DNA from 3 places in the Streptomyces sp. NPDC007945 genome. Region 3 is predicted to be linked to each of the others. Evidence: riboswitches for the same ligand, from Rfam matches in the RefSeq annotation. Region 3 holds a riboswitch; each other region holds the start of a gene.
What was found. Region 3 has a riboswitch for cyclic di-AMP ahead of ACFZCF_RS14890 (transglycosylase SLT domain-containing protein). Riboswitches for the same ligand answer to the same signal wherever they lie in the genome.
Positions count from the first base shown of each region.

Region 1: linked by a shared signal. The riboswitch ahead of ACFZCF_RS10800 (peptidoglycan DD-metalloendopeptidase family protein) and the one ahead of ACFZCF_RS14890 (transglycosylase SLT domain-containing protein) in region 3 are both predicted to bind cyclic di-AMP.
Region 2: linked by a shared signal. The riboswitch ahead of ACFZCF_RS24770 (peptidoglycan DD-metalloendopeptidase family protein) and the one ahead of ACFZCF_RS14890 (transglycosylase SLT domain-containing protein) in region 3 are both predicted to bind cyclic di-AMP.

Region 1 covers NZ_JBIBJV010000003.1:20,419-25,652, reverse strand. Annotated here, with positions in the region: gene ACFZCF_RS10810 (MerR family transcriptional regulator) at 85-825, shown strand; gene ACFZCF_RS10805 (SpoIIE family protein phosphatase) at 1,061-2,284, shown strand; cyclic di-AMP (ydaO/yuaA leader) riboswitch at 2,509-2,659, shown strand; gene ACFZCF_RS10800 (peptidoglycan DD-metalloendopeptidase family protein) at 2,671-3,864, shown strand; gene ACFZCF_RS10795 (aldo/keto reductase) at 3,946-4,899, shown strand; gene ACFZCF_RS10790 (PrsW family glutamic-type intramembrane protease) at 4,907-5,234, opposite strand, start outside.
Region 2 covers NZ_JBIBJV010000008.1:110,315-115,548, reverse strand. Annotated here, with positions in the region: gene ACFZCF_RS24780 (HPr family phosphocarrier protein) at 1-245, shown strand, start outside; gene ACFZCF_RS24775 (GntR family transcriptional regulator) at 414-1,097, opposite strand; gene ACFZCF_RS24770 (peptidoglycan DD-metalloendopeptidase family protein) at 1,309-2,079, opposite strand; cyclic di-AMP (ydaO/yuaA leader) riboswitch at 2,087-2,248, opposite strand; gene ACFZCF_RS24765 (insulinase family protein) at 2,502-3,866, opposite strand; gene ACFZCF_RS24760 (M16 family metallopeptidase) at 3,890-5,234, opposite strand, start outside.
Region 3 covers NZ_JBIBJV010000004.1:154,603-159,836, reverse strand. Annotated here, with positions in the region: gene ACFZCF_RS14905 (SIS domain-containing protein) at 1-620, opposite strand, end outside; gene ACFZCF_RS14900 (DeoR family transcriptional regulator) at 769-1,575, shown strand; gene ACFZCF_RS14895 (hypothetical protein) at 1,741-2,301, opposite strand; cyclic di-AMP (ydaO/yuaA leader) riboswitch at 2,608-2,793, shown strand; gene ACFZCF_RS14890 (transglycosylase SLT domain-containing protein) at 2,798-3,691, shown strand; gene ACFZCF_RS14885 (phosphoribosyltransferase family protein) at 3,685-4,989, opposite strand; gene ACFZCF_RS14880 (universal stress protein) at 5,095-5,234, opposite strand, start outside.

The sequences.
Region 1 (5,234 bases), on a different contig from region 3:
TCAGACGGTCCGGGCCTTCGGCGTTCCCGGTGCGTGCCGTCGCGGCTTGACCTTTACGCAACGTCAAGTTCTACCGTTCCGGTCATGGAGTGGTCGATCCAGGAGATCGCCAGGAAGGCCGGCACCACCAGCCGCACGCTCCGCCACTACGGCGAGCTGGGGCTGCTGGAGCCGAGCCGGATCGGCGCGAACGGTTACCGGTACTACGACGAGGCGGCGCTCGTCCGGCTGCAGCGGATCCTGCTGCTGCGCGAGCTCGGGCTCTCGCTGCCCGCGATCGCCGAGGTCCTCGAAGGCCAGCGGGACACCTCGGCCGCCCTGCGCACGCATCTGGCCCTCCTCCAGCAGGAGCGCGAGCGCATCGGGCGGCAGATCGAGGCCGTGCGGACCACTCTCCACAAGACCGAGAGAGGAGAACGGCTCATGGCCGAGGAAGTCTTCGACGGCTTCGATCACACGCGGTACGAGGCGGAGGTCACCGAACGGTGGGGCCGCGACGCGTACGAGCGGGGCGACCGCTGGTGGCGCTCGCTGAGCGACGCCGAGAAGAAGGAGTTCATGGAGACGCAGGCGGCCATCGCCCGCGACTTCGGCGCGGCCGCCGCGGCCGGGCTCGCGGCGGACAGCGACGAGGTGCAGGCGCTGGCCCGGAGGCAGTACCTGTGGCTGTCGGGCACCACCACGCCGACGAAGGAGTACCTGATCGGGCTCGGCCGGATGTACGTGGACGACCCGAGGTTCGCCAAGAACTACGACCGGCACGGCGAGGGCACCGCCGTCCTGGTGCGGGACGCCCTGACGGTGTGGGCCGAGCGGAACCTGTGAGGCCGGTGGGGCGCCCGCGCCTGAAGTAAACGGCGGCCAGAACCGCACCGGTCGGCCTGCTGGGGAGGGGAGGCCGACCGCGTGCCTGGGAAAGGGGCGGCGCGCCCCCGGGTCAGCCGGTCGGACGCCGCCGGTCGCCGGGCGGGCCCGGGTCGGGGAGGCTTGAGGGGTGTGCGGTCGCGGGTCCAGGCCCGCACGGTCCGGTGGCGGGCCCCGACCGGTCAGGAGTTCTCAGGTGGCACACCCTCGGGGCGAGGAGCCCGGCGGCCGTATCGCCGGGTCCGGTGCGCCCCGCGGCCCCTACGGGGGTGAGCCGCGGCCGCCGGTGGCCTTCGGGGCGACCCGGAGGTTCCTGCGGGCGCTGCCGCCGCTGATCATCCTCGGCGGGGTGGTCTTCGACCTGTGCACCCCGCCCGCGTACACGGCGGCGCCGCTGTTCTCCGCCGCCCCGCTGATCGCCGCGCCGTTCTTCTCCCGGCTCACGACCCTGCTGACCGGGCTCGCGGCGATCCTCGCCTCCGTCGGGCTGCACGCGTACAACCGCACGCTCTCCGACGTGCCCTCGCTCACCGAGACCCTCACCGTGGTGACCGTCTCGGCGCTGGCGATGCTGATCAACTTCGTGGTGCGGCGCAGCGGCGAGCGGCTCGCGTCGGCGCGGGTCATCGCGGAGGCGGCGCAGCGGGCGGTGCTGCCGATGCCGGCGGAGCGGATCGGCGGGCTCCAGTGCGCGGCGCGGTACGAGGCGGCGCAGGCGGACGCGTTCATCGGCGGCGACCTCTTCGCCGTGCAGGACACCCCGCACGGGGTGCGGCTCCTGGTCGGCGACGTACGGGGCAAGGGGATGGACGCGGTGGAGGCGGTGGCCGTGGTGATCGGCGCCTTCCGGGAGGCGGCCGAGCAGGAGGCGGCCCTGGAGGGGGTGGCGGCGCGGCTCGAACGGGCCCTGACGCGGGAGGGGACGCGGCGCGAGGGCCTCGACGCCGTCGAGGGGTTCACGACGGCGGTGCTGGCCGAGATCCCGCGCGCGGGCGGGGTCGTACGGATCGTGAACCGGGGGCATCCGCCGCCGCTGCTGCTGTACGGGGACGGGCGCGTGGAGCCGCTGGAGCCGGCCGAGGCGGCGCTGCCGCTCGGGATGGGGGAGCTGGCGGTGGGGCCGGACCGGGCCGACGCGTGGCCGTACCCGCCGGGCGCGACGCTGCTGTTCCACACGGACGGGGTGTCGGAGGCGCGGGACGCGCACGGCGTCTTCTACGATCCGGCGGCCCGGCTGGCGGGGGCGGTCTTCCCGGGTCCCGAGGAGCTCCTCGACGCGCTCGTGGACGACGTGCGGCGGCACACCGGCGGCGGGTCGACGGACGACATGGCGCTGCTCGCGGTGAGTCGGCCGACGGCGGGGGCGCCGGAGCGGCGGCGGACGATGCCGGTGGTGCCGCCGGGGCCGGTGGCGCACTGACCGGAGCCGGTCACGGTCCGTGCCCACAAGGTCTCACAGCGATAACAATTGACACAACGTCAGATTCGGTGGTTCGGGCGGAAGCTCACTGAAGGGGGCTCAACTCGGGCGATTCCCTGCCAATTCACTGAATGATCAAGGGGAACGGCTTGGAATAGGAGTGCGGTGTCTATTAACGTTCGATAACGCAGCGCGGTCGTCCCAGCCGTCGCAAGAGACGGCTCCGTGCGCATGTGCCGAATCCCGTAAGGGAACCGGGGAACCAACCCTTGGGGTGAATCGGGCCCCTCGCACCTCCCCCGTGCGAAGAGCCCGTAGGAGACCTTCCTGCTCCGAACCCGTCAGCTAACCCGGTAGGCGAGAAGGAAGGAAAGGAGCACGCCTCCGTGGCGTCCAACACCCCTGCACCCGAGGCCCCCTTCGACCCCTTCGGCGCCCGGGGTGCCGTCGGCGCGGACGACCCGGACGGCTTCGCGCCCGGCGCGTACGAGACGGCCTCCTTCACCCCCGCCCCCGGCGAGTGGAACCCGACCGAGGGCTCCCTGCGCGCCGAGAGCCGCTCCGGCGGCCGGCACCGGGTCGTGAAGCAGCGTTCCAACTTCGCCCGCTCCTCCACCGTCCTCGGCGTCGGCGTCATCGCCGCCGTCGGCGCGGGCGGCCTCGCCACCGCGCAGGAGAAGGCCCCCGTCGCCATCTCCCTCCCCGACCTGCCCGACCTGGGCCTGCCGGACGCCCACGACCTGCCCGGCGTCGGCGACCTCCTGCCCGGCGGTGAGGAGGAGCGGACCACCACCGCGTCCGCGCCGGTCGCGGCCGGCGGCGTCGCCGCGAAGCCGCTCACCTCGGTCACGTACACCGCCCCGGCCGACACCACCGCCGGCACCCGGGCCGAGGAGCGCACCGCCACCGCCGCCGATGCCGGCGAGGCCCTGCGCGCCCGCATCCTCCAGCAGGCCGAACAGCAGCAGCAGGCCGCCGTCGACGCGGAGAAGCTCGCCGCCGAGAAGGCCGCGGCGGAGAAGGCCGCCGCCGACGCCCAGGCACAGGCGGAGGCCGCCGCCAAGGCCGAGGCCGAGGCGAAGGCCAAGGCGGAGGCGGAGCGGCTCGCCGCCGAGAAGGCCGAGGCCGAGCGCATCGCCGCCGAGAAGGCGGAGGCCGAGCGGCTCGCCCGGCTGGCCGCCAGCTACTCCATGCCGCTCTCCTCCTACACCCTCACCTCCACCTACATGCAGTCCGGCTCGATGTGGTCCTCCGGCCACCACACCGGCCTGGACTTCGCCGCCCCCACCGGCACCCCCCTCAAGGCGGTCCACGGCGGCACCATCACGTCGGCCGGCTGGTCCGGCTCGTACGGCTACCGGATCGTCCTGCGGCTGGAGGACGGCACCGAGGTCTGGTACTGCCACCTCTCCTCGATGACCGCGGCCGCCGGCCAGACCGTCGCCACCGGCGAGACCATCGGCCGCGTCGGCGCCACCGGCAACGTCACCGGGCCCCACCTCCACATGGAGGTCCACACCCCCGACGGCTCCGGCATCGACCCGGCGGAGTGGCTGCGCTCGAAGGGCCTGTCGGTCTGACTCCGGACGCGTACGCGTGCCGGTCGGGGTTCAGGCTCCTCGACCGGAATACGACCGGCGGCGCAGGGAGTTGAGGACGTCATGTCCTCTCCCCTGCGCCCGCTGGGCACCTCCGACCTGAACGTCTTCCCGCTCGCCCTCGGCGGCAACGTCTTCGGCTGGAGCGCCGACGAGGAGCGGTCCTTCGCCGTCCTCGACGCCTACGCCGCCGCCGGCGGCAACTTCCTGGACACCGCCGACGTCTACTCCGAGTGGGTCGAGGGCAACCAGGGCGGTGAGTCCGAGACCATCATCGGCCGCTGGATGGCGGCCCGCGGCAACCGCTCCGACATCGTCGTCGCCACCAAGGTCGGCGCCCACTCGCCCCTCAAGGGCCTGTCCGCCACCACCATCAAGGCCGGCGCGGAGGAGTCCCTGCGCCGCCTCGGCACCGACCACATCGACCTCTACTACACGCACTTCGACGACGAGTCCGTGCCCGTGGAGGAGATCGTCACCGCCCTCGACCAGCTGGTGCGCGAGGGCAAGGTGCGGGCCGTCGCCGCCTCCAACATCTCCGCCGAGCGGTTGCGCGCCTCCCTCGACTTCGCCGAGGCCGAGGGGCTCGCCCGGTACGTGGCGCTGCAGCCCGAGTACAACCTCGTCGCCCGCGAGAAGTACGAGGGCCCGCTCCTCGACACCGCCGCCGACGCCGGCCTCGCCGCCGTCCCGTACTACGGGCTCGCCGCCGGCTTCCTCACCGGCAAGTACCGCCCGGGCAGGACCGTCGAGAGCGTCCGCGCCCGCGGTGCCTCCGCCCACGCCGAGACCGCGCGCGGCCAGGCCGTGCTCGCCGCGCTCGACGAGGTGGCCGAGGCCCACGGCGCCGAGCCGGCGACCGTCGCCCTCGCCTGGCTCGCCTCCCGCCCCACCGTCGCCGCGCCGATCGCCTCGGCCCGCACCGTCGAGCAGGTCCCCGCGCTCGTGGCGGTCGCCGACCTGAAGCTGACCGACGGCGAACTCGCCCGCCTGACGGCCGCCTCCGAGGCGGCCTAGGGGCGCCCTAACCCTTGTAGGGGTTGTAGCCGCCGTAGTCGAGGTACTGCGGCGGCACCCACACCCGGCCGGTGGACCGTGCCGCGTACGAGAGCGCGGGCGAGGCCGTCGGCCGGCGCGCCCACAGGTGGTGCAGCAGCTCCTGCTCGCGGGCCGCGAAGTCCGGCACCGGGACCGTGCCGCGGCGGGCCCGCTCGCGGAGGAAGGCGAGCGTCGTGGCGAAGGCCTCGTACTCGCCGACCGCCCGCGCGCCCGCCTTGCCGTACGTACGGGACGCCACCGCGCGCGCGGTGCGGCGGGCCCGCATCGAGGAGAGCGCCAGCGGCTCCTCCGGG
Region 2 (5,234 bases), on a different contig from region 3:
GCCTGCACGCCCGCCCCGCCTCCATCTTCGTCCGTGCCGCCACGGCCTCCGGTGTCCCGGTGACCATCGCCAAGGCCGACGGCAACCCGGTCAACGCCGCGTCGATGCTCGCGGTCCTCGGCCTGGGCGCGCAGGGCGGCGAGGAGATCGTGCTCGCCTCGGACGCCGAGGGTGCCGAGGCCGCGCTCGAGCGCCTCGCCAAGCTCGTCGCCGAGGGCCTCGACGAGCTCCCCGAGACGGTCTGACCCCGGCGGGTCGCTCCACGCTCCTCCCCCGACGGCCGCGTCCCCGGAATTTCCCGGGCGGACGCGGCCGTCCGGCATTTCCGGGACAGCGGAATTGCCTTTTCGGAGAGTTTCCGGGCAGCGCGAAAGAAGCCCGATAATCGCTATTCTTTGTATACGGTGCCCGTGTTAATTCCGGACGCTCGCCGTGTTGACGGCATGTTGCGAAACCCTCACGCGGCCCCGCTCGGGCCTTTTCAGCCGGTGCAGCGGGAGCGTGTGCTCGGCGTGCTGCGCGGTGAGCGCGCGGGCCCGTTCGGCGTCCCCGCGGGCGACGGCGTCGACGATGGCCCCGTGCTCGGCCCACGTCTCGGCGGGCCGGTCCGGCTGGTCCACCACGTACATCCAGGCGATCTTGTGGCGCAGCTGGGTGAGGAGCGCGGCGAGGGCCGGGGAGCCGGAGGCCTGGGCGAGCGTCTCGTGGAACCAGCCGCCGAGCGCCCGCAGGTCCTCGCCCTGCCCCCGGCGGGCCCGCTCCTGCCCCAGCCTGACCAGGCCCCGCAGCACCTTGAGGTGGGCGTCGGTGCGCCGCTGGGCGGCCCGGGCGGCACCGAGCGGTTCGAGCAGCGCCCGCACGTCGAGGAGGTCGGAGGCCTCCTGGTCGGTGGGCTCGGCGACATGGGCGCCCGCGTGCCGGCGGCTGACGACGAAGCCCTCGGACTCCAGCGTGCGCAGCGCCTCGCGGACCGGGACGCGGGAGACGCCGTACCGGCGCGCGAGCTGTTCCTCGGTGAGGCGACTGCCGCGCTCGAAGACACCCGAGACGATGTCGTCCCGGATCGCCGTGCATACCGATTGCGCGGGAACCCGCATGTCCGACCTCCGTATTCGCTCCGCGCGCACCGAATTCGAGCAGCGCCGTTCACGCGACTCTATTGCAGGGCGCCGGAAATTCCGATGCCGCCTCGAAATTCGTCAGGTTCGCCACGGATTCCCGCGGCTCGGCGCCGCGCGCCCCCGGACGCGGAAAGGCCCCGGCTCGCGGGAGCCGGGGCCTTTCGGTGCAGCGCGGGGGCGCGGGGCGTCAGAGGCTGACGCCCCGGGCGCGGAGGTACGCGACGGGGTTGATGTCGGAGCCGTACTCGGCGCTGGTCCGGGCCTCGAAGTGGAGGTGCGGGCCGGTGGAGTTGCCGGTCGAGCCGGAGACGCCTATCTGCTGGCCGGGCTCGACGGTCTGGCCGACGTACACGCCGATGGACGACAGGTGGCCGTACTGGGTGTACGTGCCGTCGTTCATCCGGATCACGATGTTGTTGCCGTACGCGCCGCCCCAGCCGGCCTCGACGACGGTGCCGGAGCCGACGGAGACCACCGAGCTGCCGTAGGAGGCGTGGAAGTCGACGCCGGAGTGGCTGCCGGAGGACCAGAGCGAGCCACCGGTCTTGTAGCCGGTGGAGACGTACGAGCCGGCGACCGGGAGGTTGAAGGAGGCGAGCCGGCGGCGCTCGGCCTCACGGGCGGCGCGCTCCTTGGCCTCGCGGATCTCCTGGGCGCGGGCCTCGGCCTTGCGCTTCGCCTCGGCGCGCGCCTTGGCCCGGGCCTCGGCCTCGGCGGCCTCCCGCTCCTGGGCGGCGGCCTGCGCGTTGAGCTGGTCCGCGATGGACTCGTCGGCGATCACCTGGGTGAGGCCGGTGTCCTCGGGGGAACGGTCGTCCGTGTCGGCGGCGAGCGCCGGGGAGGCCAGGGTGCCGACGACGCCGGTGGTGGCGAGTGCTGCCACGCCGGCGATGCCGGCGCTGCGGCGAGCCAGTCGGCTCGCACCACGGTGCTTCCCGGTGGCACGGGTGAACGCCAAGACGGTTCCTTTCCTTCCCTCTCGCCTACCGGGTTAGCTGACGGGTTCGGAGCAGGAAGGTCTCCTACGGACCCCTCCGCGTGGCGAAGGCGTCCGATTCACCCCAGGGACTGCGTGGGTCCCCGGCTCCCCAGGCTCGCGCCTGACGGGGACTCGGCGATGTCTGTCCGGTTGCCGCGGGTGCGGCGCGTGCGTCGGGTCGGACAGACGGATCGACGCTAGGCCGGACGGATGGTGATCGCCAAACAGACTCGCTCATTTGTAAGACATGCCACAGGTCATACGATCACCCTTAACTCCATAACGGACAAAGCGGAGGTCTCCGACGCTTCTACGCGTCGGAGACCTCCGCCAGGGGTTGACGGCCGGTCAGCTCACCGGCCGGTCCACCCGTCGACCCGCCTCGGCCGGCTCACCCGGGCTCAACTCACCACGGTCACGTCGCCGATGCCGAGGGCCCGGACGGGCTCCTCGATCTGCGACGCGTCGCCCACCAGGACCGTGACGAGCCGGTCCACCGGGAAGGCGCTGACGACGGCGGCCGTGGCCTCGACCGTGCCGGTCTCGGCGAGCCGCGCGTACAGCCGGGCCTGGTAGTCGTCCGGCAGGTGCTGCTCCACCTGGTCGGAGAGGGTCGCGGCGACCGACGCGGCCGTCTCGTACTTGAGCGGGGCCACGCCCACGAGGTTCTGCACCGCCACGTCCCGCTCGGCGTCGGTCAGACCGCCCTCCGCCAGGGTGCGGAGCACCTTCCACAGGTCGTCGAGGGCCGGACCGGTGTTGGGGGTGTCGACCGAGCCGCTGATCGCGAGCATCGAGGCGCCGTGGCCCTCGCCGTCGGAGCGGAGCACCTGCCCGAAGGCGCGCACGCCGTACGTGTACCCCTTCTCCTCGCGCAGGACGGCGTCCAGACGGGACGTCAGGGTGCCGCCGAGGCAGTAGACGCCGAGGACCTGCGCGGCCCACACGGAGTCGTGGCGGTCCGGGCCGATCCGGCCGATGAGCAGCTGCGTCTGGACCGCCCCGGGACGGTCCACGATGACGACCCGCCCGGTGTCGTCGGCGGTGATCGGCGCCATCGGGCGCCGCGCGGCCGGCTTGCCGCTCCAGGCGCCCAGGGTCTCGGCGAGCACCTCGTCGAGGTCGACGCCCGTGAGGTCGCCGACGACGACCGCGGTGGCGGCGGCGGGCCGCACGTGCGCGTCGTAGAAGGCGCGGACGGCGGCGGCGTCGATGGCCTTCACCGTCTCCTCGGTGCCCTGGCGGGGCCGGGACAGCCGGGTGTCGGCCGGGAAGAGCTCCTTGTAGAGCTGCTTGGCGGCCCGGCGGCTCGGGTTGGCGGCCTCGTGCGGGATCTCGTCGAGCCGGTTGTCGACCAGGCGCTTGACCTCGTCCGCGTCGAAGGCCGGGGAGATCAGCGCCTCGGCGACCAGGCCGAGGGCCTTGCGGAGCCGGGAGGCAGGGACCTCCAGGGACACCCGGACGCCGGAATGGTCCGCGTGCGCGTCGAGAGTGGCGCCGCAGCGCTCCAGCTCGGCCGCGAATTCCTCGGCGCCACGCTCGGTGGTCCCCTCGGAGAGGGCGCGCGCCATGATCGTGGCGACGCCGTCGAGACCCTCGGGCTCGGCGTCCAGCGGCGCGTCGAGGAAGATCTCGACGGCGACGACCTGCTGGCCGGGGCGGTGGCAGCGGAGCACCGTCAGGCCGTTGTCGAGCGCGCCGCGCTCGGGCGCCGGGAAGGCCCACGGCCTGGCCGTGCCGGCCTGCGGCTGCGGGTGGAACTCCATGCTGGTCAGGGAGGCGGCGTCGGTCACAGGTCCGCTCCTTCCTCGTCGTCGCCGTCGGCGCTGTCGGCGGGGGCTGCCGGCTCGTAGACCAGCACCGCGCGGTTGTCGGGGCGCAGCCGGGCCGCGGCCACCTCGCGCACCTCGTCGGCGGTGACGGCGAGGACGCGGTCGACCGCGGTCAGGGCGAGCTGCGGGTCGCCGAACAGCACGGCGAAGCGGCACAGTTCGTCGGCGCGGCCGGCCACGGTGCCGAGCCGGTCGAGCCATTCGCGCTCCAGCTGGGCCTGGGCGCGCTCCATCTCCTCCGCGGTCGGGCCCTCGGCCGCGAAGCGGGCGAGCTCCTCGTCGACGGCCGCCTCGATCACGGGGACCTCGACGCCGCCGGAGGTCTTGACGTCCAGCCAGCCGAGCGAGGGGGCGCCGGCGAGCCGCAGCAGGCCGAAGCCGGCGGTGACCGCGGTGCGGTCACGGCGGACCAGCCGGTTGTGGAGCCGGGAGGACTCGCCGCCACCGAGCACGGTGAGGGCGAGGTCGGCCGCGTCGCACGCGCGCGTGCCGTCCTCGGGCAGCCGGTAGGCGGCCATCAGGGCGCGGGCCGGGACGTCCTCGACGACGACCTCGCGCAGCTGCTCGCCGATGACCTCGGGAAGGGCGCCGTCGCGCGGGGCGGGCTTGCCGTCGTGGCCGGGGATGGAGCCGAAGTACTTCTCGACCCAGGCGAGCGTCTGCTCCGGGTCGATGTCGCCGACCACCGACAGGACGGCGTTGTTGGGCGCGTAGTAGGTCCGGAAGAAGGCCCGCGCGTCCTCCAGGGTGGCCGCGTCCAGGTCCGCCATCGAGCCGATGGGGGTGTGGTGGTACGGGTGGCCCTCGGGGTACGCGAGCGCGGTGAGCTTCTCGAAGGCGGTGCCGTAGGGCACGTTGTCGTACCGCTGGCGGCGCTCGTTCTTCACGACGTCGCGCTGGTTCTCCATCGACTCGTCGTCGAGGGCGGCGAGCAGCGAGCCCATCCGGTCCGCCTCCAGCCAGAGCGCGAGCTCCAGCTGGTGGGTGGGCATCGTCTCGAAGTAGTTGGTGCGCTCGAAGCTGGTCGTGCCGTTGAGCGAGCCGCCCGCGCCCTGGACGAGTTCGAAGTGGCCGTTGCCGTGCACCTGCTTCGAGCCCTGGAACATCAGGTGCTCGAAGAGGTGGGCGAGGCCCGTGCGGCCCTCGACCTCGTGGCGCGAACCGACGTCGTACCAGAGGCAGACCGCGGCGACCGGGGTCAGGTGGTCCTCGGAGAGGACCACCCGCAGGCCGTTCGCCAGCCGGTGCTCGGTCGCTGTCAGGCCGCCGGAGCCGGCCTCGGCCGTGGCCGTGTGACCCATG
Region 3 (5,234 bases):
CCGGCCTCCTGGGCGAGGCCGTAGGTCCAGCCGGTGCCGAGGAAGGTGAACTGCCCGGCCTCGCGGACGGCCTCCTCCAGCGGCCTGGCCAGGGCGAGTTCGGCGTCCTCGGCGGCCCGGGCGACGGTGGCGACGCCCTCGGGCAGGGCACCTTCGTCCTCCAGATGGGCGCGGAGCAGGGCGAGCGCGGTGGTGGCGAAGCGGGTCTGGACGACCGACTCCTCGTCGGCGAAGTCGAGGACGGCGACGGCGTCGGCCAGCTCCCGCACGGGGGTGGCCGGGTCGGCGGTGATCGCCCCGGTGGCGACGGTGCCGGAGAGGCGGGCGAGGACGGCGAGGACCTCGCTGGTGGTGCCGGAACGGGTGAGGGCGACGACCCGGTCGTAGCGGCGGTGGAACGGGAAGCGGGAGGCGGCGAACGCGTCGGTCTCGCCGTGCCCGCCGGCCTCGCGCAGATCGGCGTAGGCCTGCGCCATGAACCAGGAGGTGCCGCAGCCGATCACCGCCACGCGCTCGCCGGGCCGGGGCAGGGCGTCCACGTGCCGCGGCAGCGTGCGGAGCGCCTCGCGCCACGCCTCGGGCTGGGTGGCGATCTCGGCGGCGGTCCGGGAGGGGGTCATGCGCACTCCTTGCACGTAAGGAACAGGATCAATGCGTGAAGATGCTTGAAACGCTCATCATTCAAGCAGATTCACGCAACCCCTTGCCAGGCTTCCCTGCCCCGGCGGCGTACGATCGAGGCCGCAACCACGGGAGGATCGGTCCGGCATGTCCAAGCACGAGCGGTGGAACGCGCTCCTGGAACTCCTGGCGTCCGCCGGAAAGGTGGAGGTCGAGGAGGCGGCGGCCGCCCTGGACGTCTCCGCCGCCACGATCCGCCGCGACCTCGACGAACTGGCCGAGCAGCGCCTCCTCGTCCGCACGCGCGGCGGGGCCGTCGCGCACGGCGTCTCGTACGAACTGCCGCTGCGCTACAAGTCGGGCCGGCACGCGGCCGAGAAGGCGCGGATCGCCGCGGCGGCGGCCGAACTGATCACCCCCGGCGAGGTCGTCGGCCTGAACGGCGGGACGACGACCACCGAGGTGGCGCGGGCCCTGGCGCTGCGCTTCGCGGGCGAGCGCGCCGAGAGCGGAACCCCGACCGCCGCCTCCGGCCCCGCCCTGACGGTGGTCACCAACGCGCTGAACATCGCCGCCGAGCTGGCGGTGCGTCCGCAGATCAAGCTCGTGACGACCGGCGGGGTCGCGCGCCCGCAGACCTACGAACTGGTGGGCCCGCTGGCCGCCGGCGTCCTGGGCGAGGTCGCCCTCGACACCGTCGTCCTCGGGGTGGACGGGATCGACCCGGAGTTCGGGGCGATGGCCCACCAGGAGGAGGAGGCCGGCATCAGCCGGCTCTTCGCGGAACGCGCGAGCCGGGTCGTGGTGGTGACCGACGCGTCGAAGCTGGGACGGCGCGCCTTCGCCCGCATCTGCGGCCTGGACCGGGTCGACCTGCTGCTCACCGACACCGCGATCGACGCCGGTACGGCGGACCGCCTGTCGGAGGCCGGCGTCCGCGTCCTCACGGTCTGACCACGTGACGACCTGACGGTCGGCGCGTCGCACGAGGTGGGCTCCGCGGACGGCCGGCACGAGGTCACGATCCGGCTGCCCCCGACCGCGCCCGGCCGCGCCGCCGCACCGGCCACGTCGGGACGGGCGCGCCGAGCGTCACCGGCCGACCGGCTCCCCGCGCGGTCACCGCCCGGCCAGGGCCGCGCGCCGGATCGTGGCGTCGAGGAGCGCGAGCGCGTCCTCTGCGGTACGGCCCGGGGCGCGATTCCAGGGGCCGATGAGCCCGTGCCAGCCGCGGGACCGCAGCTCGGTCATGATCCAGGCACCGGCCTCGTTCATGGTGGCCGCGCTGCCGTGGCCGAGCCGGTGGGCGGCGAGGAGGGCGCCGCAGAGGCAGCGGGCGCCGCGCGCGTCGCGCAGCTTGTACGGGGTGTTCTGCCACCCCCAGTCGGTCAGCACCCGGCGCGCGTACGCCAGGTGGACGGAGGGGCGCACGTCGGCCCGGCCGATCCTGCGCCACACGTGCAGCCGGTCCGGGAGGGCGGCACCGATCCGGCCGGGCAGCGGGCGTTCGGCGGGCGGGGCCGGGGGCAGCGTGCCGAGCGCGTCCAGGGCTTCGGCGACGAGCCGGTCCACGGGGACGGAGAGGAGACTCCGCCAGGCCTCGGGGGCGGCGCTCTCGTAGAGGCGGGCCGCCTCGCGGTCGAGGGCGTCGGGGTCGGTCAGCAGGGCGAGGGAGGACATTCCCCCATCATGAGCGGCAATGTCTGCTTTGCGCGCTATGCGCCATACCTCTCACCCTCAAGTCATCACACAATTCCCCTAAAGGAGCTAGACGCCCTATTCGGACATTGCGCCTGCCGTGACGCGACTCACTTTCTCCGCCTCGCGAGCGGCCGTCCCTCCGTCACCACCCGCACGGGACAAGGGATTCCGGATCGCACGCCGAAATGATGGATCTTCAATTCCATCCATTCGATCTTCGGCTCCTGATTTCCCGTGCATTCGCGTCTTGTTCCCCGCGGTATTCCTCGCCTACGGTCACCTCCATTCGGACGGACGCCGAATCCTGCCACCGCCCGAAAGACCACCCATTTCACCCGACGGCAGGAGCGGGGGACCCACCACACCGCCGTTCCGGAGGTCCGGAACGGCTCGGGGTGAAGCCGCGTGCGCGCGGCCGGACAGCTCCAGTCCGAACCCGACAGCTCACCTCGCAGGCGCCGGAGAGGAAACCGTCATGCCCGCTCACGGCAAGCACCGCCGCCCCCGACGCAGCCCCGTCACCCGAGGTCTCGCCTTCGCCGGCACCGGCGGCGTGGCCCTCGCCCTGCCCCTGGTCGTGCCCGCCACGGCCGGCGCCGCGCCCTCCGCGCAGCCGGCGGCGCCGACCGCCGCCGTCACCGCCCGGGCCGTCGCGGCCGTCGCCCCCCAGGCGCCCACCGCCCCCGCGGCCCCCCGCGCGTACACCGTCGTGAAGGGCGACTCGCTTTCCCTGATCGCCCACCGAAAGGGAATTCAGGGCGGCTGGAAGTCGCTTTACCAGGCGAACAGGGAAGCCGTGGGTGACGATCCGTCACTCATTCACCCGGGCCTTGAACTGACGATTCGTCGGGATTCCGCCGAGCGCGCCGCCGAGCCGGTCACGAAGACCACCGCGAAGACGGCCGCGAAGCCGGCCCGCAAGGCCGCCGCGAAGTCCGCCGAGGCCGCGTCCGCCGGTTCCGCCGAACGGGCGAGCCGCTCCGCCGCCCGTGCCGCGGCCCCGGCCGTCCAGGCCCAGCCGGCCGCCGCGAAGGCCGCCCCCCGGTACGCCGACAACCTCGACGGCTGGATCCGCGAGTCGCTCGACGTCATGGCCCGCTACGGCATCCCCGGCTCGTACGACGGCATCCTCCGCAACGTGATGCGCGAGTCCTCCGGGAACCCCCTTGCCGTCAACCTCTGGGACTCGAACGCCGCCAAGGGCACCCCCTCCAAGGGCCTGCTCCAGGTCATCGACCCGACCTTCGCCGCGTACCACGTGCCGGGCACCTCCCTCGACCCGTACGACCCCGTCGCGAACATCACCGCCGCCTGCAACTACGCGGCCGACCGGTACGGCTCCATCGACAACGTCAACGGCGCCTACTGATCCGTCCCGCCGGTCACGGCGGCGAAGTGGGCCGCGAACCACTCCGCCGCCAGCGCCGCCACCTCCTCCAGGGCCCCCGGTTCCTCGAAGAGGTGGCCGGCGCCCGGCACGACCTCCAGCCGGCTCTCGCAGCGCAGCAGCGCCTCGGCCCGCCGGTTCAGATCGAGGACGAGCTCGTCGGCGCCGCCGACGATCAGCAGCGTCGGGGCCCGCACCCCGCCGAGCCGCTCCCCCGCCAGGTCGGGCCGTCCGCCCCGGGACACCACGGCCGCCACGTCGTCGTCCTCTTCCGCCGCCGCCCACAGCGCGGCGGCGGCCCCGGTGCTGGCCCCGAAGTAGCCGCGCGGCAGGCCGCCGGTGCCGGACCGCCCCGCCGCCCAGGCGGCGGCGCCGCCCAGCCGATCCGCGAGCAGCGGGGTGTCGAAGACCCGTGCGCGGTCGCCCGCCTCGGTCTCCGTGAGCAGGTCGAAGAGGAGGGTGGCGAGCCCGGCCCGGTTCAGGGCGGCCGCCACCGCGCGGTTGCGCGGGCTGTGCCGGCCGCTGCCGCTGCCGTGCGCGAAGAGCACCAGGCCCGACGCCCCGTCGGGCATCGCCAGCTCGCCCGGCAGCTCGCCGCCCCCGGCCGCGACGCTTACCGCCGTGTGCCGGACGGCCGGCCCGCGTGCCGCCCGGCTCCGGTCGAGGCGGGCCACCACCTCGGCGTCCGGCGTCTGGTCGAACGCCCGGTAGAACTGCCCGACCGCGTAGAAGTCCTCCGGAGTGTGCACGGCGACCGTCTCGTCGGCCTCGCCGCGGACCCGCGCCGTCCAGCCGTACGGCGCCACGGGGACGGCCAGCACGATCCGGGCGGCTCCGGCGGCGCGTACCGCCCGGCAGGCGGCGAGCGCGGTCGCGCCGGTGGCCAGCCCGTCGTCGACGACCACCGCCGTACGCCCCTCCAGCGGCACTGGCCTGCGGCTGCCCCGGTACGCGCGGGACCGCTCGGCCATGACCAGCCGCTCGCGCTCCTCGGCCGCCTCCAGCTCCCTGCCGGACACGCCGGCGTCGCGCACCACCTGCTCGTTCACCACCCGGACGCCGCCCTCGCCGATGGCCCCCATGGCCAGCTCCGACCTGCTCGGCACGCCCAGCTTCCGCACCAGGCAGATGTCCAGCGGCGCGTCGAGCGCCTCGGCCACCTCCGCCGCCACCGGCACCCCGCCGCGCGGCAGCCCGAGGACGACGACGTCGGCGCCCCGGAGATGGCCGAGCCGGTCGGCGAGCTGCCGCCCGGCGTCGGCCCGGTCGGTGAAATACATGACACGCCGCCTTCCCGATCGGCGCCCCCCTCGGACGCGGACCGTCGCACCCGGCCCACCCCTCCAGGGTCCCACCGGCCGGGGCGCCGCCGCCTCCGGTCGGCCTCAGCCCACCCCGTGCCGCACGACGGCCACCGGACAGTCGGCGTGGTGCAGCAGCGCCTGGCTGACCGAGCCGAGGAGCAGCCCGGCGAAACCGCCGCGCCCCCGGGCGCCCATGACGAGCAGCCGCGCGGTCCCGCTCT